One region of the Kitasatospora sp. NPDC002543 genome, then DNA from elsewhere that is predicted to be linked to it. Evidence: riboswitches for the same ligand, from Rfam matches in the RefSeq annotation. Region 1 holds a riboswitch; each other region holds the start of a gene.
What was found. Region 1 has a riboswitch for cyclic di-AMP ahead of ACWD4P_RS17525 (M23 family metallopeptidase). Riboswitches for the same ligand answer to the same signal wherever they lie in the genome.
Positions count from the first base shown of each region.

Region 1 (4,203 bases):
TCGCGGGCGTAGCCGCGGCCCCAGCAGCCGCGGGCCAGCACGCACCCGATCCCGGCGGCGCGGTGTCCTTCGAGGGTGAGCGAGGCCTGCCCGATCGGCGTCGCGTCGTCCGGCTCCCCGGCGTCGGCGAGCCTGGTGACGGCGAGCCGGTAGGTGTCCCGCTCCTCGGCCATCGCCTCCTCCAGGTACAGCTCGATCTGGTCGGCGCAGTCCTCCCGGCCGCTCGGCCCGAAGGGCAGGTGGCGGGTGACCTCCGGGTCGCCGAACAGCGCGTGCAGCGCGTCCACGTCCTCCTCGGTGTGGTGGTACTCGCGGACGGCCAGTCGCGGGCCGGTGAGTCGTACGGGGACCATGGCTGCCGACCCTATCCCCGCCCGGCGGCTACCGTTCGGACTATGAACGACGAAGACCTGCGGCTCGCCCCGCGCACCAAGGCCGCCGACCTGCTCGCCTGGGCGGCCGAGCAGGGCCGCGCGCCGGTGGCCGAGGGGCCGCTGCGCGCGGTGCTGGCGCTGCTGGAGCTGGGCGAGGGCAGGATGCACGACGGCTGGCCCGAACTGACCTCCGGCGCGGTGGAGCACCTGCTGTACGAGCGCCTCCACCTGTACGTCCAACCCGCGCCCGAGGAGGACCCGCTCGCCTACGGCGACGCCGTCCGGCTGCTGGTCGACCACCAGCGGGCGGCCCGGCGGCTGAACGCCAAGCGCCAGGAGCGGCTGCACGCGGAGGCCGAGTGGCAGGGCGAGGTCGCGGCCGGGCTGCTGCGCCGCGCCGACCTGGTGACCTGGCCCCGGCTGTACGCGCTGCTGCTGCACGCGTACGGGGTGGACGTGACGGACGGGGCGGCGGTGCGGGACTGGCTGGCCGGCTTCGGGGAGCTCCCGGAGGAGGAGCGGCTGGCCGCGTTCGAGGCGCTGGCTCCGGCCGGCTGGCTGGACGAGCCGGACGAGCAGGGCTGGGGCCCGGGCCGGGTGCTGTCGGTCGGCATGGCCACGGACGGCGCGCGGCGGCTGCTGGAGCAGGGCCTGATGCGGCGCAGCTACCGCAACCTGGCCGAGCTGACCGCGCTGGGCCGGCCGATGCCGGACGAACTGGCCGGGGACTTCGGGCGGTTCGAGGAGGCGGCGGTCGACGCGGCGCTCGACCTGCTCGGCGGGTGGACGGTGCCGGGACTGCCGCGGCTGCTGGTGACGGAGTTCCCGGAGCTGGCGCCGGAGCCCGGCCCGGAGGAGATCGAGGCGTACCTGGCGCAGCTGCCCGCCGAGGAGTGAGTGGCCGCGCGGGAAGCCCCCGGGCCGGTGCCGCGGCTCCGGCTCGGGGGCTTCCGCGGGTGCGTCAGGGGTTGAGGCCGCGCTGCTGGAGCCAGGGCTCCGGGTCGACCGGGGCACCGCCGCCGGGGCGGACCTCCATGTGCAGGTGCGGGCCGGTGACGTTGCCGGTCGCGCCGACCTTGCCGATCTGCTGGCCGGCGGCGACCTTGCCGGAGCCCTTGGTGATCGCGGAGAGGTGGCAGTACCAGATCTCGGTGCCGTCGGGCAGGGTCTCGACGATCCGGTAGCCGTACGAGCCGGCCCAGCCGGCCGAGGTGATGGTGCCCTGGCCGAGCGCGTGGACCGGGGTGCCGGTGTCGGCGGCGAAGTCCAGGCCGGTGTGCAGGTTGGCCCAGTAGCGGGCGCTCTGTCCGTAGTGGGCGGAGAGCCGGTAGTCGTCCACGGGGAGGACGAGCGCGGCGGCCTTGGCCCGTTCGGCCTCCTCGGCGGCGCGCTTGGCCTCGGCCTCCTTGGCGGCGGCCTTGGCCTCGGCCTCCTGCGCGGCCTGGAGCCGGGCGGTCTCCTCGGCGGCGGTGCGCTGGCTGTCGGCCTGGCTCTGGATGCGGGCGGCGAGCGCGAGGCCGGGGTCCGCGGAGAGGGCGAGCGGGGTCTCGTCCGGGGCCTCGATGGCGGGGGCGGCGGCCGGGGTCGCCGAGGCGAAGCCGGTGGCGCCCAGGGTGGCGGCCACGGCGGTGACGCCGAGCAGCGGGGAGGCTCCGCGGGTCTGACGCGGCATCCGGTGGCGGTTGGTCTCGGCCTCCGCGGCGAAGTCGTCCGGGCCGAAGGGCTCGGGTCCGTCCGTGCCGGGGTGGTCGAGGAGCTGGGTACCGGCTGCGGGGCCGACCGGGTGTGCCGGGGTGTGCGTCGACGCCACGGAGGCGCGCTCCTTTCCTTCCTTCGCGCCTACCGGGTTAGCTGACGGGTTCGGAGCAGGAAGGTCTCCTACGGCCGGGCCGGAGCCCCGCCGATTCACCCCAAGGAACGTGGTTCCCCGGCTCCCTGACCTGCCCGGGGGCCGGTCGTCGGGATTAGGCGACGGCGCACGGTGCCGTCTGGTTACGGCGTTGACAACCGCGCTGCGTTATCAAACGTTAATCCTAGGAGGCTCTGATTCCAAGCCATCCGTTCGGAGCAGCCCGCGGACAGATGATCGGACGTCAACGAACGGCCCCTCATGCACGGCCCCATCTGAGTACCCATACTCATGTGCGGTCCGATCCGACGGCCGCATCCTGACGCCATGAGCGCACCGATGCAGAGCCGCACCACGTCCGCGTACTACATCCAGTCCGTCCTGTCCTTCGCCCTGTCGGGCACCGCACTCGCCGCCGGGATCGCCTACCTGCCGGTCGGCGGGTGGACCCGGGCCTTCCTGGGGATCGGACTCCTCTACACCGTCACCTCCGCGTTCACGCTGGCGAAGGTGATCCGGGACCGGCAGGAGTCGAACGAGATGGTCACCCGGGTGGACCAGGCCCGGCTGGAGAAGCTGCTCAGCGAGCACGACCCGTTCAAGGTCGAGGGGGTCTGACCGCTCCGCGCCCCCGCACCGCACCGCCCCCGCACGGCACCGCCCCCTCCTCCCGCGCCCCCCTCGCCCCGTCCACTCCTCCCCCGTCCGCTCCCCGCCCCGTCCGCTCCGGTGCGCCGCCGACCGCTTGACGGCTAAGGCTATTAGCCTTAGCTTTATGGCTATCGGCGGCACCGCCGATGCCCCGCACCGGCGGCCCGAGGAGGACCCCGTGAACGGCACCACCACCCCGACCACCCAGTACCTGACCGTCCCCGGAGGCCGGATCGCCTTCGACGACACCCGGCACGGCGAGGGCACCCCCGTGGTCCTGCTGCCGGGCATGCTCGACAGCCGGGCCGCGTACCGGCACCTGCGCCCGCTGCTCACCGCCGCCGGCCACCGGGTCGTCACCATGGACCTGCGGGGCTTCGGCGAGTCCTCGATCGCCTGGGACGACTACGGCCCGGCCGCCATCGCCGGCGACGTCCTCGCCCTGCTCGACCACCTCGGCATCGAGCGCGCCGTCCTCGCCGGGAACTCCTACACCGGGGCGACCGTCGTCAGGGCCGCCGGGGACGCGCCCGAGCGGGTCGCCGGGATCGTCCTGATCGACGCCTTCGTCGAGAACCCGCCGCCGGGCGCCCTGATGCGCGGCGCCATGGGCCTGCTGGGCGCGGCCCTCGTGCACTGGCCGGCCTCCTGGGGCTTCTACCTGCGCCGGATGGCCTTCCCCGGCGCCAAGCCCGCCGACTTCGACGCGTACGTGGACGGGCTGGTCGCCGCGCTGCGCACCCCGGGGCGCAAGGCGGCCACCCGCGGGTACGTCCACGGCGACTCGGCGCCGGTCGGCTGGACGGCCGCGGTGCGGTGCCCGGCGCTGGTCGTCATGGGCGACAAGGACCCCGACTTCCCGAAGCCGGAGCTGGTCGCCGACCGGCAGGCCGCCGCACTCGGCGCCCGGAAGGCGATGATCGAGGGGTCCGGGCACTACCCGATGGCCGACAACCCGGCGGCCACCGCGGACGCCCTGCTGCCGTTCCTCGCCGAACTCGGCTGAGCCCGCGGGCCCCTGCCCGGCCGCACCCCGCCCGACCCGTCCGCCCGATCCCATCCGTACGGAGAGCCCGAACCCATGCCCCGCGTAGGACTGACCCCCGACCAGGTCGTCGACCACGCCCTCACCCTCATCGACGAGCAGGGCCCCGAGGCCCTCACCCTGGCGGCCGTCGCCGCCCGGGCCGGGGTCGCCACCCCCTCGCTGTACAAGCACGTCAGCGGCGGCCTCGCCGAACTGCGGCGGCTGATCGCCGTCCGGGTCACCGGGGACCTGGCCGACCGGCTCGCCGAGGCGGCCGTCGGGCGCGGCGGGGACGACGCCGT
Region 1 covers NZ_JBSFWR010000036.1:43,746-47,948, reverse strand. Annotated here, with positions in the region: gene ACWD4P_RS17535 (GNAT family N-acetyltransferase) at 1-353, opposite strand, end outside; gene ACWD4P_RS17530 (hypothetical protein) at 396-1,271, shown strand; gene ACWD4P_RS17525 (M23 family metallopeptidase) at 1,336-2,184, opposite strand; cyclic di-AMP (ydaO/yuaA leader) riboswitch at 2,197-2,355, opposite strand; gene ACWD4P_RS17520 (YiaA/YiaB family inner membrane protein) at 2,551-2,841, shown strand; gene ACWD4P_RS17515 (alpha/beta fold hydrolase) at 2,999-3,880, shown strand; gene ACWD4P_RS17510 (TetR/AcrR family transcriptional regulator) at 3,956-4,203, shown strand, end outside.

Region 2 (4,203 bases), on a different contig from region 1:
CCCGGGATCCTCCAGCCAGCCATCTCCCGTATCCCCTCCTGGTCGCGACGGTGCCCCGCCGTCCACCCTACGGGGTGGACGGCGGGGCACCGGTCAGGCGTGCGCTAGCAGGAGCGCCCGGCCCTCGTGCTCGGCGCGCTGATCACTCGGCGGCGCGGAAGCGCGGGAAGGCGCCGCGGCCGGCGTACTCGGCGGCGTCGTCGAGGATCTCCTCGATGCGCAGCAGCTGGTTGTACTTGGCGACGCGCTCGGAACGGGCCGGGGCACCGGTCTTGATCTGGCCGCAGTTGGTGGCGACGGCCAGGTCGGCGATGGTGACGTCCTCGGTCTCGCCGGAGCGGTGCGACATCATGCAGCGGTAGCCGTTGCGCTGGGCCAGCTCGACGGCGTCCAGGGTCTCGGTCAGCGAACCGATCTGGTTCACCTTGACCAGCAGCGCGTTGGCGGTGCCGGTCTCGATGCCGCGGGCCAGGCGGGCCGGGTTGGTGACGAACAGGTCGTCGCCGACCAGCTGGACCTTGTCGCCCAGCTTGTCGGTCATGGCCTTCCAGCCGTCCCAGTCCGACTCGTCCAGCGGGTCCTCGATGGAGACCAGCGGGTAGGCGGCGACCAGCTCGGCGTAGTACTCGATGAGCTCGGCGGAGGTGAGCTCCTTGCCCTCGAACTGGTAGGCGCCGTCCTCGTAGAACTCGGAGGAGGCGACGTCCAGGGCCAGCGCGACGTCACGGCCGGGCACGTAGCCGGCCTTCTGGATGGCCTCGACGATGAGGTCCAGGGCCTCGCGGTTGGAGTCCAGGTTCGGGGCGAAGCCGCCCTCGTCGCCCAGACCGGTGGACAGGCCGCGCTCCTTCAGCACGCCCTTGAGCGTGTGGTAGACCTCGACGCCCCAGCGGACGGCCTCGGAGAAGGACTCCGCGCCGATCGGGGCGATCATGAACTCCTGGATGTCGACGTTGGAGTCCGCGTGCGACCCGCCGTTGAGGATGTTCATCATCGGGACGGGCAGGACGTGCGCGTTCGGGCCGCCCAGGTAGCGGAACAGCGGCAGGTCGCTGGCCTCGGAGGCGGCGTGCGCGACGGCCAGCGAGACGCCCAGGATGGCGTTGGCGCCGAGCGAGGACTTGTCCGGGGTGGCGTCCAGGTCCAGCATGGCCTGGTCGATCAGCCGCTGCTCGGTGGCGTCGTAGCCGACCAGCTCCGGGCCGATCTGCTCGATGACGGCCAGGACGGCCTTCTCGACGCCCTTGCCGAAGTAGCGGTTCTTGTCACCGTCACGCAGCTCCAGCGCCTCGAAGGCGCCGGTGGAGGCACCCGACGGGACAGCGGCACGACCCGTGCTGCCGTCGTCGAGGCCGACCTCGACCTCGACCGTGGGGTTGCCGCGCGAGTCGAGGATCTCACGGGCTACGACGACATCGATGGACGGCACGAGGCATCTCCTTGCGGAAGCAGGGTCCGGTCTGACGGTGGTGCTGTCAGCAGGACGATTGCGGAGTCGTTACGACCAGAGCCTAACCGCCCGGGCTCCCGGGGCCACCTCCGCCTCGGTGCCGTCTCAGCGTGTGGCCCCGCTACCCACCGGTAGTTCACCTGCTTGTCCCAGCTTGTCCCACCGGGAAGGGCGAATGCGGACGAAGGGGACCGGTAGGGCCGGTCCCCTTCGGACGTCGGGGCGGAGCGGTGCCGGCGGAGGCGGTCCGGCCGCTTGAAGACACGAGGGCTCAGCGGCTCGGCGGCACGAGGGCTCAGCCGACGTGCAGCACCTGACCCGGCATGATCAGGTTCGGGTCGCCGCCGACGGTGGAGTGGTTCTGCTCGTACAGCGCGTGCCAGCCACCGGAGACGCCCTGGGCGGTGGCGATGGTCGACAGGGTGTCACCGGCGCGGACGGTGTAGTCGTGGCCGGCGGCCTGCGGGGCCTGCGGGGCGTACTGCGGCTGAGCGGCGGCCTGGCCGGCGTACTGCTGGTAGACGCTCTGGTGGCTGGTCCAGTACCAGGCGCCGTTGCTCTGGTACCAGTACACCTTGGCGTCGGCGTCCCAGCCGGCCTTGCCGGAGAAGCCCGGGGCCTGCGGCTGGGCCTGCTGCTGCGGGGCGGCCTGCTGGACCGGCTGCGCGGCGGGCTTCTGCGCCGGCTTCTGGGCGGCGGGCTTCTGGGCGACCGGCTTCTCGGTCGGCTTGGCGGCGGGCTTCGGGGCCTGCTGCTTGGGAGCGGACTGCGGCTTGCTGTCCGAGGAGGTGTCAACCGCGGCCGGGGCACCGCCCTTGGTCAGACCGGCCTTCTGCGAGCAGACCGGCCAGGCACCCGGGCCCTGCGAGGCCAGCACCTTCTCGGCGACCGAGATCTGCTGGGCCTTGCTGGCCTGGTTGGCCTGCGGCGCGTAGGCGGCGCCGCCGTACGCCTTCCAGGTGCTGGACGTGAACTGGAGGCCGCCGTAGAAGCCGTTGCCGGTGTTGATGCTCCAGTTGCCGCCGCTCTCGCACTGGGCGACGGCGTCCCAGGTGGAGGCCGGGGCGGCGGAGGCGCCGGTGGCGGTGAGGAGCGGCATCGCGAGTCCGACGCCGGCCACACCGGCGACGGCGATGGCCTTCTCGGCCTGGGTGCGACGACGGTGGCGGCCAGTTCCAACGAACAGCATGAAGAGGTCCCTCTCCGCACGCCTGCGAGGTGAGCTGTCGGGTTCGGACCGGGAGGTGGCCCGGCCGCCGTGCGCGGAGACGACTCCGCTCGGGCGGCTTCACCCCAAGCCGTGGGGAGACGGCAACAAACCTGGTTCCCCCGCCCCTGCCCAGGGTTCTGGTCGGTTTCCCGTGGCGCGGCGGGCAGGATTCGGCGTTCCGCGTACGGGGTCCGCAGCTGCGAACTCCAGGGAGAGTAGACAGATCTTCAGATCAATCACAAGCTCATATCGTCGATATCACACGAGAATTACGGCCCGTGTCCGATCGCCTACCAACAGCGGCGTTATGTCCGGATTGATGGGTGTTCACACCGCACCCGACAGGCGATCGGCGACGTCCGGTCAGCCCTTCGAGGCCTCCGAAGGGGCCTGCGGAGACGTGGCCGGAGAACCGGTCGGAGGGGCGTGCGGGGAGCGGCTCTCCGGGCTGAATTCCACCGGCAGTTCGCGCAGCCCACGCATGATCAGGCCGCCCCGCCAGCGCAGGTTCTCCGGGCTCTCCGCGAGCCGCAGGTCCGGCAGCCGGGAGAGCAGCGTGGCCAGCGCGGCCCGCCCCTCCAGCCGGGCGAGCGGGGCGCCGATGCAGTAGTGGATGCCGTGCCCGAACCCCAGGTGGGGATTGTCCGCCCGGGCCAGGTCCAGGGTGTTCTCCGCCGCGAACCGGGCCGGGTCGCGGTCCGCCGCGGCCAGCACCACCAGCACCGGGTCGCCGACCGGGATGTCCACCCCGCCGATGGTCAGCGGACTGGTCGCGAACCGCCAGGTCGCCAGCTCCACCGGCCCGTCGTAGCGCAGGAGTTCCTCGATCCCGGTCTCCAGCAGCGCGCTCTCCCCGCGTGCCACCGACTCCTGCAGCAGCCGGCGCTGCTCCGGGTTGCGCAGCAGCGCGTACGTGCCGTTGCCGATCAGGTTCACGGTGGTCTCGAAACCCGCGAACAGGAGGATGAAGGCCATCGCCGCGGCCTCGTTCTCGGTCAGGTGCTCCCCGTGGTCACTGGCCCGGATCAGGCCCGAGATCAGGTCGTCCCCGAGGTCCGCGCGCTTGCGGTGGATCAGCTCCAGCAGGTACGCCCGCATCCGCTTCACCGCCCGGCCCACGCCGCCGCGCTGCCCCCCGCCGTGACGGATCATCATCCCGGCCCAGTCGCGGAAGTCGTCCTGGTCCTCGGCCGGCACCCCGAGCATGTCGCAGATCGCGTAGATGGGGAGCGGGAAGGCGAACTCGTGGATCAGGTCAGCCGAACCGCGCTGCGCGAAGCCGTCGATCAGCCGGTCGGTGAGCTGCTGCACCCGCGGCTCGAACTCGGCCACCCGGCGCGGGGTGAACGCCTTGGACACCAGCCGGCGCAGCCGGGTGTGGTCCGGCGGGTCGATGTTCAGCAGGTGGGTCATCAGGTCCGCCTGCCGCTCCCCCGGGATGCCCACCCGGCCGGTGCGGTGCGCCTGCTCGCTGTGGTGCGCCGGGTTCTTCGACAACCGGCCGTCCGCCAGCGCCTGCCGGGCGTCCGCGTACCTGGTCACC
Region 2 covers NZ_JBSFWR010000157.1:2,260-6,462, reverse strand. Annotated here, with positions in the region: gene ACWD4P_RS36170 (FtsB family cell division protein) at 1-23, opposite strand, end outside; gene eno (phosphopyruvate hydratase) at 143-1,429, opposite strand; gene ACWD4P_RS36160 (transglycosylase family protein) at 1,746-2,639, opposite strand; cyclic di-AMP (ydaO/yuaA leader) riboswitch at 2,645-2,813, opposite strand; gene ACWD4P_RS36155 (cytochrome P450 family protein) at 3,024-4,203, opposite strand, start outside.
Region 2: linked by a shared signal. The riboswitch ahead of ACWD4P_RS36160 (transglycosylase family protein) and the one ahead of ACWD4P_RS17525 (M23 family metallopeptidase) in region 1 are both predicted to bind cyclic di-AMP.

Region 3 (4,203 bases), on a different contig from region 1:
GCGCTGGCGATGCGCGCGGGCGCCCGCGAGAACGAGCTGCTGGACCGGCTGGCCGCCGACGAGCGGATCCCGCTGGACCGGGCCGGGCTGGACGCGCTGCTGGCCGACAAGCTGTCCTTCACCGGCGCGGCCGGTGCCCAGGTCGCGGAGGTCGTCCGCCAGGTGGAGGCCGTCGCGGCCGCCTACCCGGACGCCGCCAAGTACGCGCCGGCCGACATTCTCTGACGTGTCGTCAGGCCCTCGTCAGGCCTGAGCCGAGGGCCCTGCCGCCGGACCGGTGGCGGGTCCCTCGCGCGTCGTGGGGACGTGGCCCGGGTCCAGCGGCGGAGCGGTGGGGCCGCACGGCCAGTCGCAGTTCGGCTCGGCCACCGGCTGCGCCGCCTCGGGGGCCAGGACGTTGCCCCGTACGGTCGCGGCGGCGATCAGCCCGCCGGCCGCCAGCAGACCGGCGCAGATCAGCATCGCGGTGTGGAAGGCCGAGTCGACCGAGGAGGGCACCCGGTAGGCGTCGCCGCTCAGCCCGGCCAGCGCCGGCAGGGCGGCCACCGCGAGCAGGCCGGCCGCGCGGGCGGCGGCGTTGTTGACCCCGCTGGCGATGCCCGCGTGCCGGACCTCGACGGCGGCCAGCACCGTCGCCGTCAGCGGCGCGACCAGCAGTGTCATCCCGCAGCCCATCACCGCGACGGCGGGCAGCACGTCCACCCAGTACGAGGAGTCGGGGCCGATGCGCAGCATCAGCAGCACCCCGGCGGCGCACAGCAGCGGGCCGACGGTCAGCGGGACACGCGGGCCGATCCGCTTGCCGAGGCGTCCGGCGCGCGCGGACAGCGTCAGCATCAGCACGGTGATCGGCACCAGGGCGAAGCCCGAGACCAGCGGCGAGAAGCCGGACACGATCTGGAGCTGCACCACCAGGAGGAAGAAGACGCCGCTGAACGCCGCGTACACGCACAGGGTGACCAGGTTCACCGCGGTGAACAGCCGGGAGGAGAACAGCCCCAGCGGCAGCATCGGTTCGGGGGCGCGGCGCTCGACCGCCACGAAGGCGGCGCCGAGCGCCAGCCCCAGCACCCCGCTGACCCAGACGGCGGGGGACAGGCCCTCGCCGGCCGCGGTCAGCGCGTAGGTGACCGCGCCGAGGGCGAGGGCGGCGAGCACGGCGCCGAGCACGTCGAAGCGACCGGAGGCGGCCTCGTCCCGGCTCTCCGGCACCGACCGGGTGGTGACGGCGATCACGGCGGCGGCCAGCGGCAGGTTCAGCAGGAAGATCCAGCGCCAGCCGGGGCCGTCCACCAGCCAGCCGCCGAGGAAGGGGCCGACCGCGGCCGACACCCCGCCGAGGCCGGACCAGAGGCCGACCGCCGCCGAGCGGTCGTCGGGGTGGAAGACGGCCTGGAGCATGGCGAGCGAGCCGGGGGTGAGCAGCGCCCCGCCGATGCCCTGCACGGCGCGGGCGGCGATCAGCACGTGGATGTTCGGCGCTGCGGCGCAGGCCGCGGAGGCGACGGCGAACCAGACCACACCGATCAGGAAGACCTTGCGCCGCCCGTACCGGTCGCCGAGCGCGCCGCCGAGCAGGATCAGGCCCGCCAGGGTGAGCAGATAGGAGTTCAGCGTCCACTGCAGGGACGCCAGGGAGGCGCCGAGGTCGGCGCCGATCCGGGGCAGGGCGACGTTCACCACGGTGCCGTCGAGCATCGCCATGCTGGAGCCGAGCACCGTTGCCATCAGTACCCAGCGGCCCTGCGCGGTGCCCAAGCGCAGGGTGCCGGCCTCGGAGGTGGTCACGGGCGAATCCTGCGCTGCCGGGGCGCGAGTGACAAGGGTCACCGGTGGGTGTGTTGGGGGTGGGCGGTGCGTGAGCGGGCGGCTGCGCAGTGTCGGCGATCTCGGCGCAGGGTCGTGGATCAGTGGCGCGGGGTGAATGGATTGTGTACGTATCGTGGGCCTGGGCCTGCGGAGGGTCACCGGGGCAGGGGGGATCGTTGCGTTTTCAAAGATCGACATTGCTTCACCCGAACGGATGGGTTTTAGTTCAGCGACCGCCCGGCCAGTCCGGACGGATCCGCCGGGTGGAACGCCGAGTCCTGCCGCTGCCCGGTGGTTCGAAACGAACTCTGTACGGCAGGAGCGGGGGACCCACAGGTAAGTCGCCGGACCGGAGTTCGCGCCTCAGGGCGCGGGCGTCCAGGACCGGCTAGGGGTGAAGCCGCACACGCGGCCGGGCAACTCCAGCCCGAACCCGACAGCTCACCTCGCAGGCGTCGGAGAGGAAACTTCCATGCCTGCACAGGCTCGTCGTATCGCCCTGCCCCGCGCCGCCCGCATCGGCATCGCCACCGCCGTGACCGGTGTCTCCTTCGCCCTCCCGCTCGTGACCGCGATGAGCGCCCAGGCCCACACCGCCCCGGCCGCGGCCGCCGCCGCCGCCAAGCCGGCCGCGCAGGCCCCCGCCCCGGCCCAGGCCGCCGCGCAGGAGAGCTACCGCGTCGTCGGCGGCGACACCCTGTCCAAGATCGCCGACGCCCGGAACGTCGAGGGCGGCTGGCACGCGCTGTACGAGCGGAACCGCTCGGTCGTCGGCGCCGACCCGAACCTGATCTTCCCGGGCCAGCAGCTCGCGCTGCCGGGCCATGCCGGCGCTCCGGCCAAGCCGGCCGCTCCGGCGAAGCCCGCCACGCCGGCGAAGCCCGCCGCTCCGGCGGCTCCGGCGACCCAGGCCGCCAAGCCGCAGGCCCAGGTCCAGGTGCAGACCGAGGCCGCCAAGCCGTCCGCGCAGCTCCAGACCCAGCTCCAGGTCGCCACGCCGGCCCAGGCCGTGACCGCCACTCCGGTCGCCGCCGCCACCTCCGGCTTCGTCGCCCCGCTGGCCAACCCGAGGCTCGGCACCGCCTACGGCGTGGCCGGCTCGATGTGGGCCTCCGGCCACCACACCGGCCAGGACTTCGTCGCCTCCACCGGCACCCCGCTGCGCGCGATCGCCAACGGCGTCGTGGTCAAGGCCGGCAACGGCGGCGCCTACGGCAACGAGGTCGAGATCAAGCTCGCCGACGGCCACTACGCCGAGTACGCGCACCTCTCCTCGATCGGTGTGAGGATCGGTCAGACCGTCACCGCCGGCCAGCAGATCGGCCTCTCCGGCGCCACCGGCAACGTGACCGGCCCGCACCTGCACTTCGAGATCCGCAACGGCTCGGAGTACGGCTCGGACATCAACCCGGTCGCCTACCTGCGCGCGCACGGCGTCGCGCTCTGACCCCGAGAGCTCCGGGGTACCAGGAACCACCGCTGCTGCGGGCGAACCGATCGCCCGGGATGGTCATGTCGGGTGACCGCTCGACCGGGTGATCGCCGCACGGCGGACATGGGCGCGGGACACGCCCAGGCCGGCCCGGCCGCACGAGGACCTCCTCGTGCGGCCGGGCCGGCCGCTTTCGTTCCCGGGGCCGCCCGGGGTGTTCCAGCGGTCGAACGAAGCGTCAACTCCGGCGCACTGCCGGGTGATCGGCTGAAGCGCCGGGCTCCTGCGGGGCGCCATGCTGGCGGGCGGTCAGCGCCCGGCCGGTCCGGCGGTGGGGCGGGTCAGTGAGGCGAGGAGGCCGGATGGCGGTCCGGAGCGGGGGCGTGGCGGGGGAGACGGCCGGACGGGAGCGGCTCGGCCCGGGCGGCGTCGACCGGTTGAAGGCGGACTCGGTCGGCCTGGTCGGGGTGGTGTTCATGGCGCTCGCCACCGCCGCCCCGATCACCGCGATGACCGGCAACCTGCCGATCATCGTCGGGCAGGGCAACGGGGCCGGCGCGCCCGCCGCGTACATCGTGGCGACGGTGGTGCTGACGGTGTTCTCGGTCGGCTACGTGGCGATGGCCCGTCACATCACCGCGGCCGGCGCGTTCTACGGCTACGTCTCGCACGGACTGGGCCGGGTGGTCGGGATGGCGGCCGGGCTGCTCGCGGTGCTCGCGTACGTCGTCACCGAGGCCTCGGCCCTCGGCTTCTTCGCGTACTCGCTGCGCGGGCTGGTCCGTTCCCAACTGGGGGTGGAGCTGGGCTGGGGCTGGTACGCGCTGTTCGGGGCGGCGGTGATCGGGGTGATGGCCTGGTTCGACCTGCACCTGACGGCCAGGGTGCTCGGGGTCGCGCTGGTGCTGGAGATCGGGGTGCTGAGCGCGGTGTCGTTCGCGGTGCTGTTCTCCGGCGGCGGT
Region 3 covers NZ_JBSFWR010000016.1:47,938-52,140, forward strand. Annotated here, with positions in the region: gene purB (adenylosuccinate lyase) at 1-225, shown strand, start outside; gene ACWD4P_RS10080 (MFS transporter) at 244-1,728, opposite strand; cyclic di-AMP (ydaO/yuaA leader) riboswitch at 2,142-2,279, shown strand; gene ACWD4P_RS10085 (M23 family metallopeptidase) at 2,282-3,256, shown strand; gene ACWD4P_RS10090 (APC family permease) at 3,604-4,203, shown strand, end outside.
Region 3: linked by a shared signal. The riboswitch ahead of ACWD4P_RS10085 (M23 family metallopeptidase) and the one ahead of ACWD4P_RS17525 (M23 family metallopeptidase) in region 1 are both predicted to bind cyclic di-AMP.

Region 4 (4,203 bases), on a different contig from region 1:
GGGCGGTGCCGAGGTCCAGCCGGTCGGTGCCCCGGGTGGCGCGCTGCTCGGCGTCCCGGGCGTCCTGGGCCGTGATCCGGGCCCGTTCGGCGGGGCCCAGGCCGTTCAGCAGCTTCTGCGCCCTGGCCAGCCGCTGCTGGATCTCCTGCTTGGTGTCGGCGAGCGAACGACGGGTCAGGTCCAGCTCGGCGAGCTTGTCGGCCGCCTCGGTGCGGCGCTGGTCGAGCCGGCGCTGCCGGGTGACCAGCTCGTGCACGGTCTCCTGCTGGCGCACGGCGGCCTGGCCCTGGGTGCGGGCGCGGGCCAGGTAGCCCTCCGGGTCGGGCGAGAGGATGAGCTGGGCGGTCTGGGTCATCCCGCCGCCGCGGTACTCGGCGCCGGCCACCGTCGCCAGGTCGCCGCGCAGCTCGTTGAGCTGGTCCTGGGCCACGGCGATCTCGCCCTGGAGGATCGTGGTCTCGCCCTGGAGCCGCCGCTGGGCCTCCTGCGCCGCGTTGAACTTCTCGGACGCCTGCTCGGCCTCGTCGTACAGCTGCTCCACCTGCGTCTTGACGTCCTGACGGTCGGCCGGGTCCGGGCTGCCGGGGGCGGCCTGGGCACGGCCTCCGGCGGCCACGCCCAGCGTGGTGGCGGCGGCCGCGGTCAGCACCAGCGCCCGGGCGAGCAGTTGGGAACGGCGGTGCACGGGCATGGCGGCAGCGGCTCCAATCCTGCGGCGCGGCCCCCGCCGCCGCACCACGACGGGCGGCCGTCGAGCGGGGAGTCCGGTGGCAGACGTTAGCGAGTCAGGGCAACCGATTCCAAACCCTTCCGAACCCGAATATTCGACCGCCAATCGGACATCAGATCGGCCCGCCGGAAAAGCCGCAGGCCCGGCCTTCCCTGGGGAAGGCCGGGCCCGGAGGCGTTCGAGCGGGGATCAGACCCGCACGATGGAGGTCAGCGGCATGTTGGTGACCGCCTCGTAGCGCACGTTCGTCCCGGTGCGGGGCGCGTGCAGCACCTGGCCGTTGCCAGCGTAGATGCCGACGTGGTGGGCGTCCCCGTAGAAGATCAGCAGGTCGCCGGGCTGGGCCTGGGAGAGGTCCGTACCGATCCGGGTGCCGGCCGAGGCCTGCGCCTGGGAGGTGCGCGGCAGCGACACGCCGGCCTGGTTGAACGCCCAGACCATCAGGCCGGAGCAGTCGAAGGAGCCGGGGCCGGTGGCGCCCCAGACGTACGGGCTGCCGATCTTGGACGCGGCGGCCGAGAGGGCGGCGGCACCGCGCGAGCTGCCCGGGGCCACCTTCACCGGGGAGGAGGCGGTCGAGCCGGTCGAGGCGGACGAGCCCGACGAGCCGCCCGACAGGTCGCTGCGGCTGTTGTCGCGCGAGGCGCGGTCGGCCTGCGCCTGCTGCGCGGCGGCGGCGTCGGCCTTGGTCTTGGCGTCGGCCGCGGCCTTCTCCTCGGCCTGGCGCAGCGCCTGGCGCTCCTGCTCGGTCAGCGTGTTGAGCAGGTCCTGGGCCGCCTTCAGCTTGCCCTGGACGTCCTCCTTGGCGGCCTTCAGCTGCTGGGTGGTCGACTCCAGCTCGGCGAGCTTGCCCTGGGCCTCGTTGCGGTCCTGGTCGAGCTTGCGCTGCTGCGCCTGGAGCTCCTTCAGCTGACCCTTCTGGGTGTCACCGGCCTGGTTCAGCGCGCCGGCCTGGCTGAGGAAGGTGTCCGGGCTGGACGAGAACATCAGCTGGACGGTCGGGGATATCCCCCCGTTGCGGTACTGCTCGCCGGCGATCTCGGCCAGTCCGCCCTGGAGCTCGGTGACCTGGGCCTGCTGACGGGCCACCTGGTCCTGCAGCCCGGAGACCTGCTTCTCCAGCTCCTGCTGCTTGGCCTGGGCGGCGTTGTAGTTCTCGGTCGCGACCTCGGCCTGCTCGTTGAGCTGGTCGACCTGGCCCTTGACCTGGTCCTTGGTCGGCTGCGGGTCGGCGTGGGCGCCCTGTGCGGACAGCACGACGGCCGCGGCGGCGACACCGGTCAGGATCGAGACGCGGGCCCGGCCTGCGGGCTTGGGACGACGATGGGACGCCACGAAGGCGGACTCCTTCTTCCTACGTCCGCCTACCGGGTGAGCTGACGGGTTCGGGCCGGAAGCATGCCCTACGACGCCTCACGGCCGTTCCACCGGCCGACCTGGCGCCGATTCACCCCGGAGGAACGTGGTTCCCCGGCTCCGCTCCGCAGCGCCCCCGATTGCTGGGCTCCCCTGTCGGGCAGTCGTTTCGACCTGCCCCGCTGCCTCACGAACTCGACGGTAACCACCGCCGCCACCCTGGCTGGGCGATCGACAGTGCGGTGGTTCGGAGCATGACCCTAGTAACTGAACCGTGATCCGTTCAAATCCTTGTCAGAAAAAAGACAGAAGATTACCCAAGTTCCTTTGTGAAAATGACCGATGGTGACCACTGGTGCACACATGGCTGATCACTTCTCAGCATGTGGTCACAAAGGGGCGGAAGCCGAACGCCACCCCCCGCACGAGGGGTGGCGCTTTTCACAGGCCCCCCGACGGAGGCCTCCGGCGTGTCGGGCCGTCAGACCCGGCGGATGGTGTTGATCGGCATCGCGTCGGCCTTCATCACCTTCACCACGTCACCGGTGTGCGGCGCGTGGACCACCATGCCGTTGCCGATGTACATCCCGACGTGGTGCATGTCGGAGCCGTAGATCACCAGGTCGCCCGGCTGGGCCTGGTCCAGCGACGGCACCCGGGTGCCGTAGTGGCCCTGCTCCTGCGAGGTGCGCGGCAGCGAGACGCCGGCCTGCCCGTACGACCAGACCATCAGGCCCGAGCAGTCGAAGGTGGTCGACCCGGTGGCGCCCCAGACGTACGGCGAACCCTGCTTGCTCATCGCCTTGGACAGCGCCACGGCCGCGTAGCCGCTGGCCTGCGGCAGGCTGCCGAGGTCGACCCGGTCGGCGCCGCGCGAGGCGCGGTCGTCCTGCGCCTGCTGGGCCTTCAGCGCGGCGCGGTCGGAGGCGCTCAGCGAGTTCAGCAGGTCCTGGGCGGCCTTCAGCTTGGTGTTGACGTCCGCCTTGGCCTGGTTCAGGTCCTTGGTGGTGGTGTCCAGCGAGGCCAGCACGGCGGCCGCCTCGGTCTTCTCCTGGTCCAGCCGGCGCTGCTGGTCCAGCAGGCCCTTGAGCGCCTCGGCCTGACTGGTGCTGGCCTGCTGGACGGTGGAGGCCTTCTCCAGGTAGCCGGACGGGTCGGAGGAGAGCATCAGCTGGACGGACGGGTCGATGCCGCCGGCGCGGTACTGCTCACCCGCCACCTCGGCGAGGCCGCCCTGGAGCTGGGTCATCTGCTCCTGGCTGCGGGCCACCTGGTCCTGCAGCTGGTCGGACTGCTTGCGCAGCTGGTCGGCCCGCTCCTTGGCGCCGTTGTACTTCTCGGCCGCCTGCTCCTGCTCCTCCTGGAGCTGGTCGATCTGCGCCTTGACGTCGGTCTTGTTCGGCTGCGGCGCGGCGTGCGCGGCCACCTGGGCGGAGAGGGCGACCGCGGTCGCAGCGGCGGCGGTGAGCACGGAGATCCGTGCGCGGCTCGGCTGCTTGGGACGGCGGTGGGAGGCCAAGGGACCGGCTCCTTCTCCATCGGACTCACCTGATGGGATGAGATTCCGGAAAATAGGTTTGACGCCAGACACTAGTGAAGATCTATCCGTTCTGCCACTCCCCCGAAGGCGTGAACCTCACTCCCCACACTGACTTCACCGGACCCGCACAACGCCCCGGAATCCCCTCTGACCAGGCATCATGAGGCCCGGGCCGAGGTCACGGCCGGGCCAGCCGATTGAGCAGCAGCACCGATGCCACGGGGCGCGCGCCCGCCTTCCGCACGCCCTCCGCGACCTCCCGGTCGGTGGAGACCACGACCACCGGACGGCCCTGCGGCTCGGCCCGCACCAGACGGCGGATCAGCTCGTCGGCCGTCTCGCCGGTCCGGCTGAACCGCACCCGGACCCCGCGCGGTGGCGCCATGATCACCGGGACGTCCAGGTCCTGCCCGTCGAAGACGCAGGTGACCTCCGCCTGCGTCCGCTGGGCCAGCATCGCCAGCCCGCCCAGCAGCCGGATCCGCTGCTGCTCCAGCGGCAGCGCCGGATAGCCGGTCTTGGTCACGTTGTAGCCGTCCACCACCAGATGCACCTGGGGGATCGCCAGCAGCTGGTC
Region 4 covers NZ_JBSFWR010000032.1:55,397-59,599, reverse strand. Annotated here, with positions in the region: gene ACWD4P_RS16240 (NlpC/P60 family protein) at 1-691, opposite strand, end outside; gene ACWD4P_RS16235 (NlpC/P60 family protein) at 920-2,065, opposite strand; cyclic di-AMP (ydaO/yuaA leader) riboswitch at 2,076-2,229, opposite strand; gene ACWD4P_RS16230 (C40 family peptidase) at 2,568-3,605, opposite strand; gene ACWD4P_RS16225 (NYN domain-containing protein) at 3,805-4,203, opposite strand, start outside.
Region 4: linked by a shared signal. The riboswitch ahead of ACWD4P_RS16235 (NlpC/P60 family protein) and the one ahead of ACWD4P_RS17525 (M23 family metallopeptidase) in region 1 are both predicted to bind cyclic di-AMP.